Regions from separate parts of the Terrabacter lapilli genome, predicted to be linked through region 1. Evidence: riboswitches for the same ligand, from Rfam matches in the RefSeq annotation. Region 1 holds a riboswitch; each other region holds the start of a gene.
What was found. A riboswitch is a leader RNA that binds a small molecule or an ion and turns the genes downstream of it on or off. The one in region 1 is predicted to bind S-adenosylmethionine.
Positions count from the first base shown of each region.

Region 1 (5,659 bases):
CACTGAGCTTCGGCCGGCCGGCGGCGCGGGTGCTGGTGTCCCAGGACGGCACCGGCCGCAGCTGGGCGCCGCTCACCACCACCTACACGGCCCGGACGAGCGGGTACACGAGCGTGGTGAACCTCGGCGACAACCGGCTGCTGCAGCTCGGTGACATGGGGAGCAACTGGTGCTTCACCGGGACCTCGCCGCGCCCCGTGGGCATCTGGTCCAAGGAGGTCAACCTCCTGCCTCCGGACCCGCGTCGGATGGACCTGCGCGCGATGGTCGCGGGAGGCCTGGCCCGGATCTCCACGAACATGACCGACAGCCTGACCTCCGCATCGGGGCCGGCCGCGGCGGTGGACGGCAGCGTCGAGCCGGACGCAGGCGCCGTGCGCCGGGCCGGCACCGGGACGTGGACCATCGACCTCGGCGCGGCCAACACCCTGAGCGGCGCTTCGGTGGTGCTGCCGGTTGCCGCCTCGAGCGCCAACGTCTCCGTGTCGAGCGACGGCGTCAGCTGGCGCCCGGTCGCCCAGTGGTACAGCAGTGGCCGGTACCTCTCGGTGACCGACCGGGCCTTCCCGGCGGGAGTGGTGGCGCGCTACGTCCGGTTCAACGTGGGCAGCCCGCAGGCCCTGGTCGAGCTCGCCGAGGTCCAGCTGCGGACGCTGCCCTCGACCTTCGAGCAGGACACCGTCGGCGCGGCGCCCTCGAGCTATGTCTCCGTCAGCGCCGGCAGCCAGAGCATCACGGTCCAGGCGAACGGCTCGGGCTGGTGGAGCGACCGCGCCGTGCGTCTGACGGACCGGTCCTCCGCGGCGACGGCCATCCTGGCCAAGAGCCTGCCGACGACGTCCACGCGGACCTTCTCGATGCTTCTCAAGCCCATCACGCTCCGGTGCGCCGTGGTGATGACGTTGAACGCCCGCAAGGGGACCGCCTTCCAGAAGGGCCTGGTGGTGTCGGTCTGGCCGGACGGCAGCGTCAAGCGCTGGGACGGCACCGCGTGGCGGCCTCTGGCGGGTGCCGGCCGCGTGCGCCCCGGCGTGTGGAGCGCGGTCCGCATCCAGGCGTCCACGTCCGGGGCGTCGGTGTACGTCAACGGTGTGCTGCTCGGGCGGGTGCCGGTCACCGCGGGCACGACCGCGTTCACCGGGGTGGAGGTGTCCTCCGGCGGCACGACTCCGGTGGGCGACGACGTCATGATGGACCAGGTGTACACCTCGTCCTGACGCGGGCGACAGGCGTGGACGCCGGAGCGGGGTGCGGGACTCAGACCAGACGTTGCGTCACCGTGTGCCGTTCGCCGTCGTGCACGACGGTCGTGGCCGCGCCCTGCACGAGCGCCAGCATCGGCTGCACGTGCCCGCACTCCACGTCGGCGACGATGGGCAGCCCCAGCATCCCGAGGGCGTCGACGACCGCCGCGTGCTGGGTGAAGCCGTCCGGCTCGGGCGCCCGGGTGCGCGAGACGAGGATGCCGTTGGCGGCGTCGAACCAGCCCCGCAGCCGCATGGCGTGCAGCGCGCGGCAGATGTCGTAGGAGCTCCACTCGGCGATGTCGAGGGCCACCACGAGACCCTCCGGCGCGTGGTCGCGGGCGAAGGCAGCGATGTCGGCGAAGGGTCCCCCGGCGAGGAAGCCGAGGGTCTCGACGCAGCCGGCGACCAGGCGTCCGCCGAACGTGACCGGCTCGCCCTCGTGACCCGGGTCGATGCGCGCCCACGTGCCTCGGTCCTCGAGCGTCATCGTCGAGACCGTCGGGTTGTCGGCGTAGTCGTCCCAGCCGCCCGAGCGGAAGCGGCCCGGTGAGTGCTGGGCGAGCTCGCCGCCAGGCTCCCCAGCCGCGACGTCGGCCCAGTGGAGTATGCCGTCCGGCACGGCATAGGGGGTGTCCATGAGGTTCTGCCCGTGGATCGTCGCGATGCCGGTCGTGAGGGTCAGCGGCGTGATCCACGTCGAGGTGTCGGAGAAGCCGACGCACCACGTCGGATCCGCGGCCGCCACGGCGTCGAGGTCGAGCAGGTCGAGCAGGTCGATCCCGGTCTCGCCGCCCCACGGCGGCACGACGGCCCGGATCGTGGGGTCGAGGAGCATCGCCATGAGCTCGGCGGCGCGCGCCTCGCGCGGCCCGCTGACGTGGGACGGCGCGTGGTTGAGCTCGCCGACGACGACCTCGAAGCCGCGGTCGCGGAGGCACGAGACGGCATACGTGAACCGCCCCCACAGGGGGTCGGGGACGCCGGAGCTCGGCGACGTGACGCCGATCCGGTCGCCGGGGCGGAGCGGGGCGGGGTAGCGGATCGGCATGGCTGACATCGTGCCAGCCGTGCCGATCCGCTTCAGCCCGGTTTCCGCCGGTCCGGGACGCTCAGGCCTTCGCGGCGGAGAAGCCCTGCTCGAGGTCGGCGAGGATGTCGTCGATGTGCTCGATGCCGACCGAGAGGCGCACCAGCCCGGGCGTCACCCCGGCGGCGAGCCGGTCGGCCTCGGGGCCCTGCGAGTGCGTCGTCGACGCGGGGTGGATGACGAGCGAGCGCACGTCGCCGATGTTGGCGACGTGGCTGTGCAGCGTCAGCGCCTCGACGAACTTCTTGCCCCCCTCGAGGCCGCCGGTGATCTCGAAGGAGAGCACCGCACCGGCGCCGCGGGGCGCGTACTTCTGGGCGGTCGCGTAGGACGGGCTGTCGGGCAGCGAGGCCCACACGACCCGCTCCACCTGGTCGTGGCCCTGCAGGAAGGCTGCGACCTTCGCGGCGTTCTCGAGGTGGCGCTCGAGGCGGAGCGACAGCGTCTCGAGGCCCTGGGCGATGAGGAAGGCGTTGAACGGCGCGGCGGACGGGCCGAGGTCGCGCAGCAGCTGCACGCGCGCCTTGAGGATGTAGGCGAGGTTGGCCCCGAGGGGGCTGCCGACGCCGAGGTCCCGCGCGAAGACGAGGCCGTGGTAGCTCTCCTCGGGCGTGTTGTAGTTCGGGAACCGCTCCGGGTCCTGGGCGTAGTCGAAGCGCCCCGCGTCGACGATGACCCCGGCGATCGAGGTGCCGTGGCCGCCGAGGTACTTCGTCGCGGAGTGCACGACGACGTCGGCGCCCCACTCGATCGGCCGGATGACGTAGGGCGTGGCGATGGTGTTGTCGACGACGAGCGGCACGCCGTGCTCGTGGGCGAGCGCGGCGACGGCCTCGATGTCGAGCACCTCGGCCTTCGGGTTGGCGATGGTCTCGCCGAAGAAGGCCTTGGTGTTGGGCCGCACGGCCGCCCGCCAGGACTCGATCGAGGTCGGGTCCTCGACGAAGCTGACGTCGATGCCGAGCTTGGGGAAGGTGAACTTCAGCAGGTTGACGGTGCCGCCGTAGAGGCTGGGGGAGGCCACGATGTGGTCGCCGGCCTCGGCGAGGTTGAGCAGCGCCAGCGTCGTGGCGGACTGCCCGGAGGCCACGAGCAGCGCCCCGACCCCGCCCTCCAGCGCGGCGATGCGCTGCTCGACGACATCGGTCGTCGGGTTCATGATCCGCGTGTAGATGTTGCCGAACTCCTTGAGCCCGAACAGGTTTGCGGCGTGGTCGGTGTCGTTGAAGACGTAGCTCGTCGTCTGGTAGATCGGCAGTGCGCGCGCTCCGGTGGTGCCGTCGGCGGACTGTCCGGCGTGGATCTGCTTGGTCTCGAAGGACCAGTTGGGCTCGGTCATCGCTCGGTGCTCTTCCTCGGTCGTGTCGGTGACCGGGGCTGCGGGTTCAGCAGCCGGCGCACCGACGGGTCGGTGCGGGAGAGCGACTCTCGGGAGGTCTCTCCGCGCTTGCCCGCGCGCCGGGTGGCGTCGACGGGCCAGGTCCTCACCCGGGGCACCCCACCGCGGTTGGAGGGTTGCCGGCCAGCGAGCCGGGGCTTGTCGCTGGCGCTCATGACCTACCGGGGAGTGTACGTATGCGTCGCGACCGAGAGTGAGCGGGTGTCCTCATCGTGGACGCCGACACGGCATACGGCTCGGCCCCGCAGTTGACGCTGCGTCGCCCGTGGCGTCGCTCACGAGGCGGCCCGGGTCGTCCGAACCGGCGAGTAGGATCACCGTCCGTGAGCACGAACGCCGACTTCGACCTGTTCCGGACCAGCGAGGACCACGAGGCCCTCCGAGAGGCCGTCCGCGCGGTCGCCGAGGACAAGATCGCCCCGTACGCCGCTGCCGTCGACGCCGAGGCGCGCTACCCGCAGGAGGCGCACGACGCCCTCGTCGCCTCGGACTTCTTCGCCCCCCACGTGCCGGAGGAGTACGACGGCGTGGGGGCCGACGCGCTCGCCACCTGCATCGTCATCGAGGAGGTCGCCCGCGTCGACGCGTCGGCCTCGCTCATCCCGGCCGTCAACAAGCTCGGCTCGCTCCCGCTCATCCTCGACGGCAGCGAGCAGGTCAAGTCCCGCTACCTGCCGCCGCTCGCCAAGGGTGAGACGACCTTCTCCTACGGCCTCTCCGAGCGCGAGGCCGGCTCCGACACCGCGTCGATGCGGTGCCGGGCGCGCCAGGACGGCGACGGGTGGGTCCTGTCCGGGCAGAAGTCGTGGATCACCAACGCCGGCGTCTCCGAGTACTACACGGTGCTCGCCGTGACGGACCCCGACGGCCCGCGCGGCGGCAACGTCACCGCCTTCGTCGTCGAGAAGTCCGACGAGGGCTTCACGTTCGGCGAGAAGGAGCGCAAGCTCGGCATCAAGGGCAGCCCCACCCGCGAGCTGCACTTCGACGACGTCCGCCTCCCCGCCGACCGCGTCGTGGGCCAGGTCGGCGACGGCCTGAAGATCGCGCTGCGCACCCTCGACCACACCCGCGTCACCATCGGGGCGCAGGCGGTCGGCATCGCCCAGGGCGCGCTCGACCAGGCGCTGGCCTACGTCAAGGAGCGCAAGCAGTTCGGCAAGCGCATCGCCGACTTCCAGGGCATCCAGTTCATGCTGGCCGACATGGCGATGGAGCTCGAGGCCGCGCGCCAGATGGTCTACGTCGCGGCAGCGAAGTCCGAGCGCGGCGACAAGGACCTGTCGTTCTTCGGCGCGGCCGCCAAGTGCTACGCCTCGGACGTCGCGATGAAGGTCACGACCGACGCCGTCCAGCTGCTGGGGGGCGCCGGCTACACGAGCGACTTCCCGCTCGAGCGGATGATGCGCGACGCCAAGATCACCCAGATCTACGAGGGCACCAACCAGGTGCAGCGGCTCGTGATGGCCCGCCAGCTCCTCAAGGGCTGACGTGTCCGGAGCCGACCACGCGGCGCGCGGGCGCCTCGGCATCCCCGCCCGCGTCGAGGTGCCCTACCTGCGCACCAGCGCGACGCCGATGGCCGAGCCGGCCGTCGTCGACCTGGTCCTCGCCCGGCCGACACCGGTGGTGCGGCTCGGCAACCTCAACCTCCATGGCGTGCACCTCTACCTGACGGACCCGGACTTCCGCCGCTACACGGACGGGGCCGAGGTCGTGCTGGCCGACGGCTGGCCGGTCTGGCGGGCGCTGCGCACGGCTGATCCGACGCTCGATGCGTCGTACCGCGTCGGTAGCAGCGACTGGCTCTTCCGTCTGCTCGAACGCGACCCCGAGCTGACCGTGCTCGCCGTCGGTGCCTCTCCCGAGTCGAGCGCACGGGCAGCCGCCGTCGTCGCCGAGCGCGCCCCCAACATCCGGTGGGTC
Region 1 covers NZ_BAAAPU010000009.1:392,957-398,615, reverse strand. Annotated here, with positions in the region: gene ABD241_RS16730 (exo-alpha-sialidase) at 1-1,217, shown strand, start outside; gene ABD241_RS16725 (LD-carboxypeptidase) at 1,258-2,295, opposite strand; partial or broken gene ABD241_RS16720 (bifunctional o-acetylhomoserine/o-acetylserine sulfhydrylase) at 2,357-3,730, opposite strand; SAM riboswitch class IV at 3,773-3,892, opposite strand; gene ABD241_RS16715 (acyl-CoA dehydrogenase family protein) at 4,057-5,223, shown strand; gene ABD241_RS16710 (WecB/TagA/CpsF family glycosyltransferase) at 5,225-5,659, shown strand, end outside.

Region 2 (5,659 bases), on a different contig from region 1:
GTCGTATGCCGCCGGGTCCGCCCCGACGGCATACGGCTGTCCGGCTCTCGTGCGCCTCAAGCCCTATCGAAGGTGACCAGGATGCCGCTTACTCCGCTTACGCCGCCAGGGCCGATGCGGCCCTTGACGTCCACGGACGTAATGGCCTTCAGAGACCGGCCTTTGGAGCCGTTCTCGTTGAGCAACTTCTCGAGATTGTCACCGGAACATCTTCCCGCCGATGAGTCCCTCACGAAGCTCGAGGACCCTGTACTGCGGCCTGGTGTCCCTCCCTGTCTCGGTTCTCTGGCCTTTGGACGAGGCGGCGTACACAGCCACCTGCGCGGTCGGTAATCCTCTATGCCTGAGATTGCCCGCCCGGCTCCTTGGGCCTCGGCGGGCGCGAGCCGGATCAGACGCAACCGTCGAAGCCGCGGAACGTGTCTCCCTGCTCTGGCTGCCGGGTCAGCCACTGGTGTTGCAGGACGGCCTGTTCTGCCTCGAACGGGTCTAGGAAGGGACCGTCCCTGTGGAGGCAGTTCTCGCACAGCGTGTAGTAGTTGTCCCACCCCATGCAGACCCCGACGAGGTGGCTACGCCACGGGCCGGTCCCCTCGGGGTGCCCCGAGGTCGCCGGCCGCTCGCCCAGGCGCTCGGCCAGTTCGGTGAGTACATCGTCCGGGACCTCCTCCTGGCGGCCGTCCGTCAGCTCGCTCATCGCGTTGCCTCCTCGTCGTCGGACAGCCACCTCAGCCGGTACAGGTCGCCGGTGAAACGAGTCTCCGACGCTCGCTCGAGAGCTGACGCCAGGGCGCGACCGGCCCTGCTTCCTGGGTCGTGGACGGCCTCGCGTGCCCTCGCGTACTCAGGGTCACTGGCCAGGCATCCTCGGAGCGCGTCGCGTGTCTCGTCGTCGAGGGCGAGGTCGAGCGCTATCGGGTTGTCGTACCAGACGAGCCACTGCTCGTCGTCCGGCCACGGTTCGAGCAGGATCGCCGCCACGGTCTGGAGGTCGGACTCCGCGATCCAGCGGGCTACCACGCCAGCCCGGCCCCTTACGGCCGTCGGCCAAGCCACGAACTCACTGCCATCGCCCTGGTCGCCCCACTGCCGGACGACTGCGAGCCCGGGAGCGACGACCTTGATCGATCCGCCTCCATGGCAAACGATTGGCTCCTCGCCCGACTCGCTGGACCACCGGGACTGGACCACGTCCTCGGCGACGAGCCCGCCTTTCTCGATCCCGTCGACGCCCACCGTGAGCCGCCGCCATTCATGGGCGGTTTGCACTGCGACGACAGGCAAACCATCGACGGTGCAGTAGACGAGGTGTGATGGCACCCCCTCGACGAGGCGCGCGACCTCGTCCCGCTCGAGCCGGGCCGCCTGTGCAGCCCCTTCCTCCACCCCCAGCCCTTGATCGTGCTCGTCAACGGCTCGCGGTATGCGCAAGTGCTCGAGCAGGTCGACGCCGTTGTCTCGCGCCGCGTTGATCTCGCCGACGACGTCGGGGCTGACGGTCGACAGTTCGGGAACTGCCTCCAATGCAGCCTCGGTCGTCGGAAAGACGCCGACGACGGTGCGCGTCCAATCCGGCGCAGCTGGACGCGACGCCGCCGAGGCTTGCCAGCGCTCGACCCGGACCCCACCATCCGCTTCCGACAGCACGAACCAGCGCTCCCGTCTGCCGTCCCGGAACGTCCGCTTGACGGAGATGCGTGTGGAGGCCGGCACCTGCGGCCACGTACCTTCCGCGATGTCGGTCAAGGTGTCGCCCCACCACGCCACCTCCGCAGGGTCGCTGACGGCAATAGGCAGAGCCAGTGCATTCCCAATGGCCCCGGCTGCCGAGAGGACGGCCGACGGCGTCAAGCCCTCGTCTGGCCAGCGACGGGCTCCCTCGAGGTCACCACCGAGGTTCAGCCACTTGTAGACGTGCTGCGGATGCCACGCCTGGGGCCACCCGGCTTCGACGTGCTCGCGGTGCTCGGCGGCATGGCGTCTGCGTGCCTCCGACTGACGAGCGCGAAGCTTCTCACGTCGCTCCTGGGCTCGGCGCGCCGCCGCCGCGGCTGCCCGATCTGCCTCGTGCGGTTGCTCCTTGCGTCGGGACTCGCGCATCCGCTCCGCCTCGACACGCGGCGCCCAGTAGTCCGCGGCGAAGTCGAGGAAAACGTAGTTCAGCACCGCGGCCCGCTGGTCGTCTACCGCCTCGAGCGCGCGGTTCAGCGCCGTGTTCGCGGCGGCGATCGACACGTACGGAGATGCCAGGCCGAGCTCCCGCCACGCCCGGTCGGCGCCGGTGGCCCGCGCGTCAGGCGTGATCTGGCGCCAGCCGAGCGCCACTGTCGCGCCATCCGTGCAGGAGACGACAGTCAACGCGTCAGCCGTCCACTCGAAGATGGCGTCCTGCTTGAACCGCCACCCGAGGTCGACAGCCTCCTGCCGCGTCAGGCCGACGATCGCAACGCTCGGTTCGACGTGCAGCCACGCCGGGTCGGCCCCGGCCGCCGGGTGGTACGCCGCGTTCCTGGCGTCCGGCTGCGCGACCAGGGCGCGCTGCGCGCGACGGTTGTCCGACTCCGTGGCCGGCCGGCCGTGCGGGTTGTATGCCGTGACGATGTGGACCGCCTGCGCGGGTGCGTCGCCGGCCGCTGCCCCGACTCGCCACTTTCGATGACGACGAGTCCAGCCGGCAGGTGCAGACGCAGTTGCACCGAGAGACAGGCGTCGCGAATCATGCGCGGAAACCCTCCGTGACGTCGGCGGGTCCGCTGGCATCCGCGCGCCTCGAAGTGGGGTGCTCAGCGATGCCGGCGCTGGCATCGGGACGCCATTCGTCGTGGGTCGCCGGGTCGAATCGGGTCCAGATGCCCTGCACGTAGCACCGCCGGGCGCGATACCCAGCGCGCTGCAGACGCTGGGTGATGTGGAGCGCCTCAGGGACTCGTGCGGAATGGACCTCGATCACGTCGACGCCCAGACGGTTACCGCGCTCTGCTCGAGCAACGAGATGGTCGACCGCCGCGACGGACGTCGTCCCGCCGAGGAGCTCGTAGTCGAGCCAGAGTTCGTCGATCTGCCGGTCCCCGACGGCACGAAGGAGTTCGACCGCATCGTGGCCGCGGCGAACTTGGAGGTGGGATCGCCGGTCTCGAAAGGCGCGTGTGTCGTCGACGAGGACGACCAGCGGAGTCTGCGGGCGAAGCTCGGGAAGCAGGGATGGGTGCATCCACAGCCCCTTTCGGTCCAAGGAGCCCCTGAACCGAGGCCCGCTCTGGCGGAGCCGACGGATGCCGGCGCGGCCGGGTCTTCCTTGGACGGCACCGGGGCGGACCGGTTGCCGGGCGACCCCTCCAAGGTGGGTGACGGTCGCGCCTCTTGACCCGGGAGACATGATGAAAGGACGCCTCGGACATCAGCGTGGCTTCCGGCCGCCTACTTGGGCTCCCACGTCCGCCGACTCGCGGCGTATTGCCGCGGTCTTTGCGACAGCGCCGCTCGACTCGCTCCGCGCATCCGCCGAGCGCCGAGCGCCGAGCCGATAGGCGCGGATATGGCAGCTCCTTGGCGGCAGGTCGCGACGACGCTGAATCAGCTGCACGCGCGAGGCGACGGCAACCTCGACGGCGACCTTTGCAGCACTCGCATCCGAGCTTCACGACCTACCGAACCCGGCGCCGCGCGACGGCATCGATGAACCGCATACGCGCGCAATGCGACGTGCAGCTGGGAATGGCACCTTGGGCCCAAGCCTCAACTCATCCACCTAGAATACAGCGCTGAGCCTTTTGACAACCAGGCTCGAGAGGCAGCCTCGAATGTGTACCGGGTGCACTTTCGCCGCCCAGCCTAAATCGTGCCACCCCTTCCACGGGCGTGGGATGCAGAACACGGGCCCAGCCGTTGAAGAGAGCAGCAAGCAGGTCATCCCATCGACCGGAGAAGATCTCGCGATGACGGCCTTCTGTTGTAGGCAAATCGCCTCGACCGCGCCGAGCGGAGAGGAGGGCAGGCGGCGACGCCCGCGCTCAGGCCGCTTAGCCTCCTACTCCAATTCCTGACGATCCTGGAATTCGCCTGCGTAAACAACTAGATCGCGCAGCGACTCCTGCCAGCCCACAATCGCCGAATACGCGTCCGCAACGTCGCCTGGTTCTAAGCCGAGCGTTGGGTCTGCCAATCTGCCCGTTAGCCAATCCTCGAGCGCTGCCGGCACGGGCTCGCCAAGCGCGTTCGACATCGTTCCCTCGTCGTCGTTCGGGTAGGCACTGAACCATAGACGACACGCCGTCGGCAGAGGCAGAACGCCGATGAGGTGATCAACGTTGACGGCGTCCTCCCGGATCCACTGCCCTCCCAGTTCGAAGATTCGCGGGTCCACGTCGTCCACGCGGTAGCGATGGCCCAGTACTTGATCGCCAAGGGTGTTGAGGAGGCTGAGCGTGGCAGCCTCCTTCCATTCTGCCGCTGGCAGGCGGCTCCTTAGATCCCCGCGGTCTGTTAGTACGAGCTTGCTTGCGAGGAGGACTCGCGCCGAGCGCAACTCGTCATCGCCCGAAGGGGGCATGTCTAGTAATGCCTCTAGCCAGCGAAGGGACTCTTGGGTCGTGGCATTCATCGGTATAGCCCCCAGCTGTACGGCACGGCGCACGATCTCCTGTGGTGCGCCGATTCGCCGGCCCACCCGGCGAACCACTTCGCTGGCAAGCTCACCATCGTCGATGGCTCGCATGAGGTCCGACCACGGAAGTTCACCGCGCCACCTGTGGAGGAGGTCCTCGACACGTCCGGGGTCATCGACCTGCCCGAGTAGCTCGATGAACTGTGAGGCGGACTGTTCCTCGAGCGCGGCCGGTATCACGATCGGGTGCCGTTGTTGGGCTTGGTCGAGGGACGCATACAGCGCTGCGCTTGGTTTGCGGTCGCTGCTGGCGCTCTCTTGGGCCGCTACTACCACATCAAGAACTTCTTGCGGTAGGCGGTCGGCCATGTGTTTGGTGATGGCGGTGGTGATCGAGGTTGCGAGCTTGGCAGGCATGGATAGTGTGCGTTTCGCCAAAGCGACAGCGATGCCCGGCCCTAGGTCCGGGCCGTGTTCGGCCAGGGCAAGGAGGATCGATGCCTCGTCCTCGGCGTGCTCGAGGACCTGGGCGGCGAATTCGATTCGTTGGCGGACGAAGAGGTGGACGTACCTGCTCAATGCGGGTCGCGCGTTCTTTCCGTGGCGGGCGCGCCGAAGAATCCAGGTCTGCAGCTCATCGTCGAGTGCCGGGTGTTTGAGGATTTGGCCGTTGGCCCATGGGTTGTCCAGCTCGTACAGCAGCCAAAGGTGACCGATAGTCCCTCCATTAGCCATCTCGCTGAGGAGTTCGACGCACCTGTGGGGGTTGTTGGCGGCGAGGGCGTGCATGAATTGGCGGGTGCGGTCGTCGGTCCCGCTAGGCGCCTCGTGGACTACGGATTCAGCCGAGGTGGGGCGCTTGGGGGCGATGGGGGCAGCGTTGCGAATCGGGCGCGCATCCTTCGGGCGCGTCACCTTCGCGCTGCGTTCTGCTGTGCCGAACTTCTTCGACACTCGTCGCGATCGGTATTCGAAGGAGGAGCGCTGGTCAGGGTCGACCTCACCTTCCCATGCGAGCATCTCTTCATTGATGCGATGGGCTAAGGTCCAGTCGTC
Region 2 covers NZ_BAAAPU010000007.1:532,044-537,702, reverse strand. Annotated here, with positions in the region: gene ABD241_RS10350 (hypothetical protein) at 392-697, opposite strand; gene ABD241_RS10345 (DUF3293 domain-containing protein) at 694-2,760, opposite strand; gene ABD241_RS10340 (cyclic-phosphate processing receiver domain-containing protein) at 2,717-3,211, opposite strand; SAM riboswitch class IV at 3,249-3,366, opposite strand; gene ABD241_RS10335 (hypothetical protein) at 4,028-5,659, opposite strand, start outside.
Region 2: linked by a shared signal. The riboswitch ahead of ABD241_RS10340 (cyclic-phosphate processing receiver domain-containing protein) and the one ahead of ABD241_RS16720 (bifunctional o-acetylhomoserine/o-acetylserine sulfhydrylase) in region 1 are both predicted to bind S-adenosylmethionine.

Region 3 (5,659 bases), 300 kb from region 1:
TTCGCAGTGGTCTTGGTGGTGGCGGTGGTGGTCCGCGTGGCGGACTTCGTCGCCGCGGCCGTGCTGCTCCGTGCGGTGGCCACAGTGCCTCCCTTGGTCCCGGTTCGGGTCTTCTTGGTGCTCGAGTGCGGTGCGTCGACGACGATCTCGATGTCGTGGGCCTCGAGCGTGGTGAGGACCGGCTTCATCTGCTTCAGGTCGAGTCCAGCGTCGACCTGGGCCTGCGCGATCTCAGTCCCGGTGATCGTCCCGTTGGTGCTGCCCTTGACCAGGAGCTGCATGATCGCCTCGTGCTGGAACACCTTCGGCAGGGTCTTGGGAGCTCCAGCGGTTGTTGCCTTGGGCACGGATGCAGTCGCCTTTCGTCGCGAGACTCGTCTGGTGGGCGCGCCGCTTCCGGGCATGCACCATCACAACGAACGAGGATGGGAGTTGGTGCCCGGAGAAGCGTGGCCTGTCGGAGTCGGTCCCTGTTCGAGCTCTCGGTGTGCCTTGTGCGATCCGGTACTCGGACATTATAAAACGGCGTGAGGCATCAGGGCGAACGCAGGGGAAATACGGCGGGGCGCTGGGACCCCTCGCTGCGCCGACCTCCGAGTCAGGCGAGGTGCTTCGTCACTCGCCCTTGACGGCGAGGACGGGACAGCTCGCGTCGAGCAGGATGCGCTGGGCGTTGGAGCCGAGGATGAGCTTGCCGACGGGGCTGCGGCGGCGCAGGCCGATGACGATGAAGTCGGCCTTCTCCTCCTCAGCGACGGAGATCAGGTCCTCGGCCGGGTCGTTGCCACGGACCAGCTGGCGCACCTCGTGCTCGAGCCCCTTCTCGTCGAGCAGGGCCTGGACGCGGCTGAGCTCGGTCTCGAACTGGCTGGCCTCCGCCCTGTCGAAGTCCTTCCCACCTCGGTGGGAGCTGATCACGACGAGCTTCGCACCACGCAGGACGCACTCCTCGGCAGCTCTCTTGAGCGCCGCGCGCCCTTCCTTGGTGGCGACATAACCGACAACGATGGCCACTTTCCCGGACCTCCTTGGGACGGAAACAACCAGTGGTCGCACCGTACCCGAAATCCCCCTGCGCAGCGCGTCGCGCGAGCGTCTGCGGGCACCGGTCACCGGTGCGGGACGGTGACAGTCCGGTCAGCCCCGCGGGCGGCCCAGTGCCTCGCGGACGATCCGGCCCACCTGGTCCTCCTCGATGAGGAACCCGTCGTGGCCGAAGTCGGACACGATGTGCTCGCGCTCGGACGCGGGTAGGGCCGCGTGCAGCTCGTCGGACAGCCGTGGTGGGTAGAGCCGGTCGGTGTCGACCGAGACCACGGTGCAGTCGGCCGTGACCCGGGCCAGCGCCGCCCGGAGCCCACCGCGGTCACGCCCGACGTCGTGGGAGTTCATCGCCTCGGTGAGGACGATGTAGGAGTTGGCGTCGAAGCGGCGCGCCAGCTTGCCGGCGTGGTGGTCGAGGTAGGACTCGACGGCGAAGCGCCCCCGCTCACCGGCCTGCAGCGGGTCCTCGCCGAGCTGTGGCTCGCGGCCGAAGCGCTGCCCGAGCTCGGCCTCGGTGCGGTAGGTGATGTGCGCGATGCGGCGGGCGAGGCCCAGACCGGCGTCGGGCCGACGTCCGCTCGCGTAGTAGTCACCCCCGGAGAAGTCGGGGTCGTGGCGGATCGCGAGGAGCTGGGACTGGCACCAGGCGATCTGGTCGGCGGTGGCGTAGGCGGTGGAGGCGAGCACGATGCAGCGCTCCACCGCGTCGGGTCGGCTCACAGCCCATTCCAGTGCCCTCATGCCGCCCATCGACCCGCCGACGACCGCTGCGAGGCGGTCAATGCCGAGGTCGGCGAGCACTCGATGCTCGGCCTTGACCTGGTCACGCACCGTGACGTACGGGAACCGGCTGCCCCACGGCCGGCCGTCGGGCGCGGTGCTCGCCGGACCGGTGCTGCCCTGGCAGCCGCCGAGGACGTTGGCAGCGACGACGAACCACTGCCCGGGGTCGACCGGGCGCCCGGGACCGATGAGCGAGTTCCACCAGCCCGGCGACGCGTGACCATCGCCGGCCTCCCCCACTACATGGCTGTCGCCGGTCAGGGCGTGCTCGACGAGGATGACGTTGTCCCGGGCCTCGTTGAGCGTTCCCCACGTCTCGTAGGCGATGCGCACCCCGGGCAGCACGCCCCCGCGCTCGAGCTCGATGTCGCCCACGTCGGCGAACCGGCGCCGGCCGACCGGGTCGCCGTCGCGCCACACGCCGTCGCCGCGCTGGTCGACGCGGCCGTCACCGGGACGCCCGTGCCCCGGGGCCGGCGCCGGCGTGGCGCGCCCCGACGGGAACGGGGCGACCCCAGTGTGCTGGACACCTCCGGCCGCGCCGACGTGTCCGGGTCGCCGCGTGCCCTGCTTCCGGTGCGTGACGGTCATCGGGTACCACTCCTCGTGCTCGCGCTTGCACGCACCCGGGACGGGCGCGGCCAGGTCCTCACCCGGGGCACCCCACCGCGAAGGAGGGTTGCCGACCAGCGAGCCGGGGCTTGTCACTGGTACTCATGACCTCGACAAACCATACGCGAGGGCGCCTCGTGGCCTCACGCAGCCGTCCACGACATGGACGCCCTCACGCGCACCGGCTCGGGCGGATGCCGTAGTCGAGCGACTGCCGCACGAGCCGGCTGAGCCGGTGCTCGGGCTCGAGCTCCAGCGCACGGTCGACAGCGACGCCCGACCTGGCTCCGTCGCCCACCCACCAGGCGAGCGAGGCCACCACCGACAGCAGGGGTGCTGCGTGCGCCGGCGGGGTCAGGCGGCAGACCTGCTCGAGCCGGGCGAGCACCAGCCGGGGCACGGCCGCCTCGTCCCACCCGTCCAGCTGGCCCGCAGCAAGGCGCGCGTCGTCGAGGTCGAGTCCCGGTCTGACGTCGAGGGGCTCGCCCGACCCGTGGCCGTCGCTCCACGGGCCCTCCTCCGGCCCCGTGTCCGGCCCCGTGTCCGGCCCCGACCGTTCGTCACCGGCGGCCGGTGGCAGACGCAGCTCCGGTCCGAGGAGCTCGTCAAGGAGCACCTGGAGCTGGTCCGGAAAGCCATCCAGCGGCACGCACCCCGGACACAACCACCCCACGATCGCGTCACGGACGTGCAGGTCGCGAAGCGGTCCGACCAGGGACGGCACCCAGTCGGCCAGCTCGGACTCGTCGATCTCGCCGTGCAGGACCGCGGCCCAGGCGACGAGGGACTCGTTGACCAGCTGCTGCCGGGCGCTGTGATCTCCACCCTCGAGGACGGCCAGGCCGCGGTCCGAGGTGCCGGTCCGGGTGCGCGAGGCGCGTCGCGGCCCCGGCCCTTCCGGCAGGTCCGAGACCGATCCCCCGGCCGCGGCATACCTCCGCTGCCACTCCTCGATGCCTGCGTGGATGCCGCGGTGGAGCGGGTCGGTGGGCGCGAGTGGCGCGACGAGCCGGGCGAGATCCTGCCGAGCGGGCAGCACGGCATGCCCCAGAGCGACGTAGTCGGCGACCGCCGGGACGTCGGCCTGCTCCGGCAGCCGCCACCCCTCGTCGGGACAGCAGTCGCAACCGATCGAGCGCCACCGGCCATCACGGACGACAAGACGCTCGCGGACCAGGACGCGGTCCCACTCGACCGCGTCCGCCAGTGCCTCGAGCAGCGGCAGCGCCTCATCGGGCTCCTCCTCGAACCCGACGAGGGCGACCGACGAGGGGTCACCCTGCAGCAGAGTCGGCACCGTCTGGGCTGCCGCCTCGGCAGCCACGTCGGCGTCGACGACGTCGAGCCGGGCCAGCAGGCCCAGTCGCCTGCCGTGGAAGCAGACCACCACGACGCTGCGCGTCGGCTGGAACCCGAGGTGGAAGGGAATGACGGTCAGCAGCTCGGCCGGCCCGGACAGTGAGATCTTCGGCATGCCGAGAGCCTCGCCTCGCTGCCGGAGTGGCGACAGGCCCCTCGGCCACCCTGTGGACGGGCACCCCTCACCCTGATCGGGGTGTGGACGACCTGCCCGTCGGGACCTGCCTGGGCCAACGGGCCCGGTTACGCCTCAGCGCTCCAGCCGCTTGCGCACGGACTCGAGGACGAAGTCTGCCGCTGCCTGCCGCACGCCCTCCGGCAGCCGTGCTCGAGCGCCGCGGTCGGCACCGGCGGCGGCGCCCGTGACGTCGCGGTCGGGGTTCGGCGCGCCCGCGCCCCGGGCGCCTGAGGTCGCCACCACGGACTGCAGGTCGCGGGGCGAACCCGTGGACGGATGATGGGTGCCGCCATTCCCGGTGGAGCCCGGCTCGGCCGTGCCGGGAACCGTCGTGCGCGACGCCTCGGACGACCCGGTGAACCGGCCCCCGGAGCCCTGGTCCCGGCGCGAGCGGGCACCGGAGGACCCGTGCCCTGCCTCCCAGGACAGGAAGCGGTCGGTTTCCTCGAAGAAGGCCTTGATCGCCCAAGAGATGACGACCGCGTCGTCCGCGGCACCGAGCACGGGAAGGACCGCCTCGGGGAGCAGGTCGACGGGTGAGGCGACGTAGGCCACCGCCCCGGCGACGAGCCCGAGCCGCTTGAGGGTCGTGCCGGCATACGTTCCCTGCAAGGTCGAGCGCACGAGCCGGGGGACCGCCTGCACGCGCTCGGGCAGGCTGGGCGCCCCGGGGCGGACGGAGGCGCGAACGACCGAGGCCACGCTGGCGGCCATCTTGAGGCGGGACGCAGTCTTCATGACCGGCCCAACGAGCCGGGCCGGGGCACGATTCCCGACGGCGGGTTCGTTTGCGAAACAGTGATGATGTGGATACTCCTCACACGGCGTGGACGGCGGCCATGAGCTCGGCGGACTCAGCTGCCGAAGGTCTTGACGGACGGGAACTCGCGGGCGGCCTGCCGGCCGATCCGGTTCAGCATGTAGACGTCGATGCCCGCGCCGACGAGGCCGCCGACAATGGGCACGGCCCGGCCGAGCCTGGCCAGCGTGCCCTGGCCGATGCGACCGAGGAGCCGGAAACCGACGGCCTTGTTGAGCACCATGAGCGCCGGGGCCGGCAGCCGGTCGGTGGCCAGCGCCGACAGCCTGCCGCCGGGGACACGCAGGCCTGCCTTCTTGAGCAGGTCGTCGCTGTCGGCGCCGGTGAGCGTCAGCAGGATCGCGGACCGGATCTCGGGCTGGTCGATGTCGTAGCCGCGCACCTTCGCCGTGGCGGCGGTCATGCGGGTGGCCAGCAGGTGGAACTCGAGGACGTTCGCCGGCAGCGCGACCACCATGGTGAAGAACCCGCCCAGCCCCGTCGCGAAGCCGCCGACCGCGCCGAGCTGGCGGTGGTCGCGGACGATGACCTTCACCGCCTGCTCCACGTCACCGCGGGCGCGCTTGAGCGCGCTGGCGGCCACCTCGTGCGCGGAGTCGAACGGCCCCTTGCCGTCGATGCCCACGTCCAGCAGCCGCTCGACGAGCCGCGTCGCGGCGCCGGAGAGCCCGCCGTCACGGTGCTGGGCGGCTCGTTCGAGGGCTCCCGCGTTTCGCGTCCTGCGCACCTGCGCAGCCGTCGCGTCCGAGGCCTCGACCGCCTCGTTCCTGCCCCAACCGAAGACACCCACCGGTTCCACCTTCTCCTCGAGCCGACCTGACGGACCGACCGTACCCACTGCAGCCACGGGCCCCACCCCGCCG
Region 3 covers NZ_BAAAPU010000009.1:88,086-93,744, forward strand. Annotated here, with positions in the region: gene ABD241_RS15325 (RNA polymerase sigma factor) at 1-281, opposite strand, end outside; gene ABD241_RS15330 (universal stress protein) at 616-1,014, opposite strand; gene metX (homoserine O-acetyltransferase MetX) at 1,138-2,418, opposite strand; SAM riboswitch class IV at 2,435-2,549, opposite strand; gene ABD241_RS15340 (DUF4192 domain-containing protein) at 2,612-3,913, opposite strand; gene ABD241_RS15345 (YkvA family protein) at 4,049-4,714, opposite strand; gene ABD241_RS15350 (EcsC family protein) at 4,831-5,586, opposite strand.
Region 3: linked by a shared signal. The riboswitch ahead of metX (homoserine O-acetyltransferase MetX) and the one ahead of ABD241_RS16720 (bifunctional o-acetylhomoserine/o-acetylserine sulfhydrylase) in region 1 are both predicted to bind S-adenosylmethionine.